Regions from separate parts of the Metapseudomonas lalkuanensis genome, predicted to be linked through region 1. Evidence: predicted binding sites of a transcription regulator. Region 1 holds the regulator's gene; the other holds the start of a gene.
The links. The regulator FliA, encoded in region 1, starts transcription of late flagellar genes. The targets are predictions, from matches to a motif close to CTAAAGTTTNNNNNNNNNNNGCCGNTAA.
Positions count from the first base shown of each region.

Region 2: a site for FliA is predicted at 1,977-2,004, ahead of FXN65_RS10390 (methyl-accepting chemotaxis protein). Genes of this name have one in related genera too.

Region 1 is NZ_CP043311.1:1,795,627-1,800,253, reverse strand. Features, by position in the region: gene FXN65_RS08485 (chemotaxis protein CheA) at 1-1,121, opposite strand, end outside; gene FXN65_RS08480 (protein phosphatase CheZ) at 1,133-1,921, opposite strand; gene FXN65_RS08475 (chemotaxis response regulator CheY) at 1,942-2,316, opposite strand; gene fliA (RNA polymerase sigma factor FliA) at 2,400-3,146, opposite strand; gene fleN (flagellar synthesis regulator FleN) at 3,143-3,976, opposite strand; gene flhF (flagellar biosynthesis protein FlhF) at 4,052-4,627, opposite strand, start outside.
Region 2 is NZ_CP043311.1:2,209,463-2,214,089, forward strand. Features, by position in the region: gene pnuC (nicotinamide riboside transporter PnuC) at 1-163, opposite strand, end outside; gene FXN65_RS10390 (methyl-accepting chemotaxis protein) at 230-1,864, opposite strand; gene FXN65_RS10395 (undecaprenyl-diphosphate phosphatase) at 2,135-2,965, shown strand; gene FXN65_RS10400 (heavy metal sensor histidine kinase) at 3,015-4,364, opposite strand; gene FXN65_RS10405 (heavy metal response regulator transcription factor) at 4,364-4,627, opposite strand, start outside.

The sequences.
Region 1 (4,627 bases):
TTCATGATCTCGTCCAGGCGCGCGGTATCCACCCGCACGGTGGTTTCCGCCTCGCTGGCCACGGCTGGGCCGGCCGCGCCGTTACCGGCAGCGGGCGCTGCAGCCTGGCGCGGTACGGGGGCGGGTTCTGCCTTGGCCGCCGGCTTGGGCGCAGGTGCGGGAGCCGGACGGCTCACGGCAGGCGCGGGCACCGGCTCCTCGCTGGCACTGCTGAACTTGCCCTTGCCATGCAACTGGTCGAGCAGCGCTTCGAATTCGTCGTCGGTGATGTGTTCGCCACCGGCAGCGGGAACGGCCGGGGGGGTGGGAGCCACGGGCGCAGCCGGGGTATTGGCGGCCGCTTCCACGGCACCGTTGAACTTGCCCTTGCCGTGCAACTGGTCGAGCAGGTCTTCGAATTCGTCATCGGAGATATCGTTACCCGCACCGGCAGTGGCCAGCGCCGACACCGGGGCGGACGCATGGGCAGCGACAGCGGCTTCCGGCTCCGCGGCACCGGCGAACTTGCCTTTGCCGTGCAACTGGTCGAGCAGCGCTTCGAACTCGTCGTCGGTGATTTCATCAGCGGCAGCGGCGACCGGTTCGGCGGCCTTGCCGGCGCTGTCACCCAGCGCGTCGAGCAGCTGCTCGAACTCGCTGTCGGTGATGTCGGCGGTTGCTTCGACGGGAGCCGGTGCTTCGACAGGCGCGGGGGCCGCCGGCGCCGCAGCGACGGGTGCAGGCTCGGCGCCGGCCGGTTCGGCCAGGCGCGCCAGGGCAGCCAGCAGCTCCGGCGTGGCGGGCGTCGGCTCGCTGCGCTCGCGCACCTCGCTGAACATCTCATTGACCGTGTCCAGGGCCTGCAGCACCACGTCCATCAGTTCGGCATCCACGCGGCGCTCGCCCTTGCGCAGGATGTCGAAGACGTTCTCGGCGATGTGGCAGCACTCCACCAGCGCATTGAGCTGGAGAAAACCGGCACCACCTTTCACGGTGTGGAAGCCACGGAAAATCGCGTTGAGCAGGTCCATGTCGTCAGGGCGGCTTTCCAGCTCGACCAGCTGCTCGGACAGTTGCTCCAGAATCTCGCCGGCCTCTACCAGGAAGTCCTGGAGGATTTCTTCATCGGCGTCGAAGCTCATATGAGCGCTCCCTAAAAGCCTAGGCTGGATAGCAGATCGTCGACGTCGTCCTGTCCGGACACTACGTCCTCACGTATATCGGCATGGATCTGCGGACCTTCACCCCTGGAAGGATTTTTTTCTTGTTCCAGCTCTGCACGTAGCGCGGCGTGGTCGTGCTCGATGCCGGCGTAGCGATCCACCTGGCTGGCCATCAGCACCAGCTTGACGAGGTTGCTCTCCACCTCGGTGACCAGTTGGGTCACGCGCTTGATCACCTGGCCGGTAAGGTCCTGGTAGTCCTGCGCCAGCAGGATGTCGTTGAGCTTGCTCGACAGGGCATCGGTATCGCGCTGGCTGCGGGCAAGGAACTGCTCGATGCGGCGAGCCAGGTCGCGGAACCCGTCCGCGCCGATTTCCCGGCGCATGAAGCGGCCCCACTCCGCGCCCAGCTGCTGGGCTTCGTCGCTCAGGCCGTTGAGCAGCGGCGCGCTTTCCTCCACCAGGTCCATGGTGCGGTTGGCGGCCTTCTCGGTCATGTGCACCACGTAGGAAAGGCGATCGGTCGCGTCCGCGATCTGCGACATTTCCTGGGCGTGGGGCAGATGCGGGTCGATCTGGAAGTTGACGATGGCGTTGTGCAGCTCACGGGTGAGCTTGCCGACTTCCTGGTAGAGGCCGCGATCACGGACGTGATTGAGTTCGTGGATGAGTTGCACGGCGTCGGTGAAGTTGCCTTTCTCGAGACTTTCCACCAGTTCCCGCGCACGGTCTTTCAGGGTCGACTCGAAGTCTCCCAGCAGGTGTTCATTCTGGTCCATGGTGCCCCCGCGGCTGACATTCAGCCGTTGACCCGCTCGAAGATCTTCTCGATTTTTTCTTTCAGCACCTGGGCAGTGAAAGGCTTGACCACATAGCCGTTCACGCCGGCCTGGGCGGCCTCGATGATCTGGTCGCGCTTGGCCTCGGCAGTCACCATCAGGACCGGCAGGTGCTTCAGGCGCTCGTCGGCACGCACGGCGCGCAGCAGGTCGATGCCGGTCATTCCGGGCATGTTCCAGTCGGTCACGAGGAAATCGAAGTTGCCGCTGTGCAGCATCGGCAGGGCCGTGGTGCCGTCGTCGGCTTCGGCGGTATTGGTGAAACCCAAGTCGCGCAAGAGGTTCTTGATGATGCGTCTCATCGTCGAGAAATCGTCAACGATGAGGATTTTCATGTTCTTGTCCAAGTCGACCTCCGTACAGTCTCAAACGCCCCTCTTGCCGGGTGCGCCGTTCAAATCTGGAAGCGGTGTGCCGTTCAGCGTGCTCGCCATTCGCCAAGCCGTGCGCGCAAGCGTGCCGCGCACTGGCTATGCAACTGGCTGACCCGCGATTCGCTGACCCCCAGCACTTCACCGATTTCCTTCAAGTTCAGTTCTTCGTCGTAATACAGCGCCAGTACCAGGCGCTCACGCTCGGGCAGGTTCGCGATGGCATCGGCCAGCGCGGCCTGGAAGCGTTCGTCTTCCAGATCATGGGAAGGTGAAAATTGGGTGACACCGGCGTCCTCGCGCAGACCGCCCTGCTCGCCTTCCTGCAACAGGTCGTCGAAGCTGAACAGGCGGCTGCCCAAGGTGTCGCTCAGAATGCCGTAGTAGTCTTCGAGACTCAATCCAAGTTCGGCAGCAACTTCCTGATCTTTAGCGTCGCGTCCTGTTCTCGCCTCGATGGTGCGGATGGCCTCGCTCACCATGCGGGTATTGCGGTGCACCGAACGCGGCGCCCAGTCGCCCTTGCGGACTTCATCGAGCATGGCTCCGCGAATGCGGATACCGGCGTAGGTTTCGAAGCTGGCGCCCTTGCTGCCGTCGTATTTCTTCGAAGCTTCGAGCAAGCCGATCATCCCGGACTGCATCAGGTCTTCCACCTGTACGCTGGCTGGCAGGCGCGCGAGCAGGTGATAGGCGATGCGCTTGACCAGGGGGGCATAGCGCTCGATCAACTGATGTTGCGAATCCCTTGCCTGAGCCTTGCCGTACATACGCAGTCCAGTGGCGGGTGTCATACAGGGGTTTCCGCGGAGGGCTGCTTGACCAGCCGCTCGACGAAGAACTCCAGGTGGCCCCGCGGATTGGCCGGCAGCGGCCAGCTATCGACCTTCTGCGCGATGGCCTTGAAGGCCAGCGAGCACTTCGAACGCGGGAAGGCTTCATAGACCGCGCGCTGCTTCTGCACGGCCTTGCGCACCGACTCGTCGTACGGAACGGCGCCCACGTACTGCAGGGCGACGTCGAGGAAACGGTCGGTGACCTTGGTCAGCTTGGCGAACAGGTTGCGCCCTTCCTGCGGGCTGTGGGCCATGTTGGCCAGCACGCGGAAGCGGCTCATGCCGTAGTCGCGGTTGAGCAGTTTGATCAGTGCGTACGCGTCGGTGATCGACGTGGGTTCATCGCAGACGACCACTATCACTTCCTGGGCCGCACGGACGAAGCTGACCACCGAATCGCCAATGCCGGCGGCGGTGTCGATCACCAGTACGTCGAGGTTGTCGCTGATTTCGCTGAATGCCTGGATCAGGCCGGCGTGCTGCATGGGCGAAAGCTGCACCATGCTCTGGGTGCCGGAGGCGGCGGGGACGATGCGGATGCCCCCCGGCCCCTGCAACAGCACGTCGCGCAGGTCGCATTCGCCATTGATCACATCAGCCAGTGTGCGCTTGGCGGTGAGGCCGAGCAGGACGTCGACGTTGGCGAGTCCCAGGTCGGCGTCCAACAACATGACGCGGCGTCCGAGATCGGCCAATGCCAGCGAGAGGTTCACCGACACGTTGGTCTTGCCGACGCCACCCTTGCCGCCGGTCACCGCGATCACCTGTACGGGATGCATACTACCCATTTCAAATACCTTGCCTTAGGTCGACTGGGCCATTTGGCTGTCCAGCACCGCCCCTCTGGGCGGCTTACAAATTCTTCAACCGGCGCGCCGCGCCGGATTCTGATAGAGCCCGGCGAACAGGTCGGCCATGGCTTCTTCACTCGGGTCTTCCGGAGCCTGCAGGCTGACCGCACGGCTCACCAGCTGGTGGCTGCGGGGAACCTGCAGATCATCCGGGATTCGCGGGCCGTCGGCCAGATAGGCTACCGGGAGATGCTGGCCGATAGCCAGTCCCAAAACCTCACCCAGGCTGGCCGCTTCGTCCGCCTTGGTAATGATGCAACCGACCAGGCCGCAACGCTTGTAGCTGTGATAGGCCGCCTTGAGCACCTGGCTCTGGCTGGTAGCCGCCATCACCAGGTAATTCTTCGCGTTTATCGCCCGGCTGGCCAGCGCTTCGAGCTGCATGGTCAGGGCCGGATCGTTGATTGGCAGACCAGCGGTATCGATCAGCACCACGCGCTTGCGCGCCAGCGGAGCCACGGCCTGGGTCAGGGATTGGCCCGGATCGACCAGGGTCACCGGCACATTGAGGATGCGGCCAAGGGTCTTGATCTGCTCCTGGGCGCCGATGCGGAAACTGTCCATGCTCACCAGGGCGACGTTCTGCGC
Region 2 (4,627 bases), 410 kb from region 1:
CCAGTTGCAGGAGCATGTCCGAGTACAGCTTCACTTCGAGGAAGATCCAGCTATACATCAGCACCATTACCAGGCCGATGGGCCAGCACCAGGCGTTCTGCCTGACGGTGAGCCAGACGGCCAGCACGCCCAGGCTGGCGGCGACGAGTTCTAGAGGGGACACCTTGCCGATTCCAAAGATGAAAGCCGCCGATTGTAGCGGCTCCCTCCGGTTTCGGCTGGGTTGTGGCTACACGCGGAACTGGCCCAGCAAGTGATTCAACTGCTCGGCCAATTGCCCGAGGCGCTGGCTGGCCCCGGTGGTCTGTTCCGCGGCACTGGCGCTGTTGTGGGCCAGACCGGCGGCCTGGGTGACGTTCTGGTTGATGTCTTCCACCACGTGGGATTGCTGCAGGGTGGCGCTGGCGATGGAAGCGTTGAGGCTGGTGAGGTTACGCAGCGCCTGGGCGATCTGCGCCAGGCTCTCACCGGCCTGGCTGGCCTGGTCCACCGTGGCGCGGGACGCCCGGCTGCTTTCGTCGATGACCTGGACCGCCGCCTCGGAGTTCTGCTGCAGGCGCTCGATCATCGTCTGGATTTCCGCCGTGGACTTCTGCGTGCGCTGGGCCAGCAGGCGGACTTCATCGGCCACCACCGCAAAGCCGCGCCCCTGTTCGCCGGCCCGGGCGGCTTCGATGGCAGCGTTGAGTGCCAGCAGATTGGTCTGCTCAGCGATGGAGCGGATCACCTCCAGCACGCTGCCGATCTGGGCACTTTCCTGGGCCAGCGTCTGGATCACTTCCACCGCCTTGGTGATGGTGGCGGAGAGCTGGTCGATCTGCCGCAGGCTGCTGTCGATGTTGTCGTGGCCCTGGCGTGCCTGCTCTTCGGCGTGGCGCACTTCGCTGGCGGCATGCTCGGCGTTCTTCGCCACATCCTGCACGCCGTAGGTGACCTCGTTGATGGCGGTGGCCACCTGCTCCATCTGCAGGGATTGCTGCTCGCTCTGGCGCAGACCCTGGCTGGCGATGCCGTCCAGGTTGCTGGCGGCCTGGTCGAGGGCATTGGCGGCATCCAGGGACTGGCGGATCACGCCGCGCAGCTTGCCGGTGAAGGCATTGAAATGGCTGCCCAGGGCAGTGATCTCATCGCGACCTTGGGTGTCCAGGTTGCTGGTGAGGTCGCCTTCGCCGCTGGCGATGCTGGCCATCGCGGACACCACCTCGTCCAGCGGCCGGGTGATGCTGCGGGCGATGAGGATGACCAGCAAGGCCATGACGATGGCGATGGCCAATCCGACTGCTGACGCGCGAATGGCCTGGGCGCGGAACTCGGCCTGCATGTCGTCGATGTAGATGCCCGAGCCGATCACCCAGCCCCAGGGGGCGAACAGCTGGACGTAGGACACCTTGGGTACCGGGTCGCTGGCGCCCGGCTTGGGCCAGCGGTAGGCGACCAGGCCCGCGCCGTTGGTCTTGGCCACGCGCACCATCTCGTTGAACAGCGCTTTGCCGTCAGGGTCCTTGTAGCCGGAGAGGTCCTGTCCCTCCAGCTTGGCGTTGGTCGGATGCATGACCATGCGTGGGGTCAGGTCGTTGATCCAGAAGTAGTCGCCCTTGTCGTAGCGCAGCGCACGCACGGCCTGCATGGCCTGCTTCTGCGCCTCTTCGCGGGTCAGGGTGCCTGCGGATTCCTGGGCCTGGTAGTACTGCAGCACGCCGGCAGCGGTCTCGACCACGTGGCGCGTCTTTTGCTCCTTGCCCGTGTAGAGGTCGTTGTAGATCTGCTGCAGCATCAGTACGCCGAGGGTGACCAGCATGAATACCGCGACTATCAGGATCAGCCAGAGACGGCGGCTGATCGGCAGGTTGCGCAAGCTGTGCATGGGGCGGGAACTCCTGGTTTCTTGTTATTGACCACGTGCCGGAAGCAGAGCAGGCCGGCCGGACGTTTTCAATCAGCCTTTAGCCGCGATTTCCAGATGGCTCTCTGTTAGCATTTCGGCGCTTCGGGGCAAAGCTGAAGGCTCGTTCGTCCCCGGAACCTGGCCGCCGGTGCCCGGTCTCATCGCCGAACGGCACGCTCACGGCGCCAGTTACCTGCATATTCGTAACGAAAAGGCCGCCAGAAGAGTGCGCCTCGGGGGAGAGTTTCGATGGATTTGTGGACGGCCTTGCAGGCCATCATTCTGGGGGTTGTCGAGGGCCTGACGGAGTTCCTGCCGATCTCCAGCACCGGCCACCAGATCGTGGTCGCGGACCTGCTGGGCTTCACCGGTGAGCGGGCGATTGCCTTCAACATCATCATCCAGCTGGCGGCCATCCTCGCGGTGGTCTGGGAATACCGGCGCAAGATCCTCGATGTCGTCATCGGCCTGCCGACCCAGCGCAGTGCCCGGCGTTTCACTGTCAACCTGATGGTGGCGTTCTTCCCGGCGGTGATCCTCGGTGTGGCCTTCTCCGACCTGATCCACCACTACCTGTTCAACCCCATCACCGTGGCGTCCGCCCTGGTGGTTGGCGGTGTGGTCATCCTCTGGGCGGAACAGCGCCAGCACCAGGTGCAGGCCGAAACCGTCGACGAAATGACCTGGAAGCACGCTCTGAAAGTTGGCTGTGCCCAATGCCTGGCGCTGGTGCCGGGTACTTCGCGCTCCGGCGCCACCATCATCGGCGGCCTGCTGTTCGGCCTCTCGCGCAAGGCCGCCACCGAGTTTTCCTTCTTCCTCGCCATGCCCACCATGGTCGGTGCCGCGGTCTACTCGGGCTACAAGTACCGCGACCTGTTCCAGCCGAGCGACCTGCCGGTGTTCGCCCTGGGCTCCGTAGTGTCGTTCCTGTTCGCCATGATCGCTGTCCGCAGCCTGCTGAAGTTCATCGGCAGCCACAGCTACGCGGCCTTCGCCTGGTATCGCATCGGCTTCGGCCTGCTGATCCTGGCCACCTGGCAGTTCGGCATGATCGACTGGTCCACCGCACAGGGTTGAGTCGTTCGTAGAGTCGAGAAGGCGCACCAGGTGGTGCGCCTTCTGCGTTTCAGGGGGTGGGGAATTCGAGGATGAAGCGCGTCCAGCCGTTGGCGGATTCGCAGCGGATTTCTCCGCCATGGGCGCGCACGATGGAGCGGGTGATGGCCAGGCCCAGGCCGGCATGCTCGCGACCCTCGCGGCGCGCGGGGTCGGCACGGTAGAAGCGGTCGAAGAGTCGCGGCAGCAGTTCCGCGGGTACTTCCGGACCGCTGTTGGCCACGGTGAGGCTGAGGCCGTGGGCATCGCTGGCCAGGTTCAGTTCGATGCGCCCGCCTTCCGGGGTGAAGCGCAGGGCATTGTCCAGCAGATTGGAAAGCGCACGGCGCAGCATGTTCCGGTCGGCCCTGAGCCGGGCATCGCCACTGCGGCTCATGGTCACCTGGCGGTCCTCGGCCAGGGGGCTGAAGTAGTCCAGCAGGGTGTCCAGTTCGGCTCCCAGCGCCAGGGGCTCGCGACGGGTCGCCAGCAGGCCGTGCTCTGCCTTGGCCAGGAACAGCATGTCGCCGACCATCTGGGCCAGTCGCTGGAGCTCTTCCAGGTTGGAGTGGAGGGCTTCGCGATATTCGTCCTTGCCGCGATCCTGGCTGAGGATCACCTGGGTCTGGGTCAGCAGGTTCGACAGCGGCGTGCGCAACTCGTGGGCGATGTCGGCGGAGAAGGCGGAAAGCCGCTGGAAGGCATCGTCCAGCCTGCCCAGCATCGCGTTGAAGGCGCGTACCAGTTCCACCAGCTCCTGAGGGACCTGATCGTCGGCCAGGCGGGTGGTCAGGGAGCTGGCGGAAACCCCGGCGGCCACCTCGGCCATGCGGTGCAGGGGGCGCAGGCCGCTACGTGCGGCCCAGGCGCCGAGCAGGGCGGTGGCCAGGGCGGAGAGCCCCACGGTAAGCCAGATCAGCCGCTGCATGCGTTCGAGAAAGTGCTGGTGATGGGTGATGTCCAGGGCCAGTGCCAGTCGTGGCGAATCCGGGTCTTCGGGTCGCAGTGGCGCGCTCAGCACCCGGTAGTCGATGCCATCTTGCTGCCAGTCATGGAGCCCTTCGCGAGCCGGTGCGCGAAGGCCGTCAGCACTGTTGAACCAGTAACTGCCATTGCGGCCTTCCAGTCGCAGGGTGAGATCCGGGTGCAGGCGCAGTTCGGCTTGCAGGGCTTCCAGCCGAGGCGCCAGGGTGGCGGGGCTGTCGACGCCGCTGACCAGGGCGCGGAAGGCATCCAGGCGGGTTTCCAGCAGTTGCTGGTCGAGTTCGATGAAGTGCGCTTCGCTGGCGCGGCTGAACAGCACCCCGGCGATCAGCGAGACGGCGGCGGTGCAGGCGGCGAACAGCAGGCCCAGGCGGGCGGTGAGGGAGAGTCCGTGCATCAGCCTTCGCGCGCCTCCAGCACGTAGCCCATGCCGCGCACGGTATGGATCAGCTTGGTGGGGAAATCGTCGTCCAGCTTCGCCCGCAGCCGGCGGACGGCCACTTCGATGACATTGGTTTCGCTGTCGAAGTGCATGTCCCAGACCTCGGCGGCGATCAGTGTCTTGGGCAGCACTTCGCCCTGGCGCCGCAGGAGGAATTCCAGCAGGGCGAACTCCTTGGTTGTGAGGTCGATGCGCCGGCCGCCGCGTTCGACCCGACG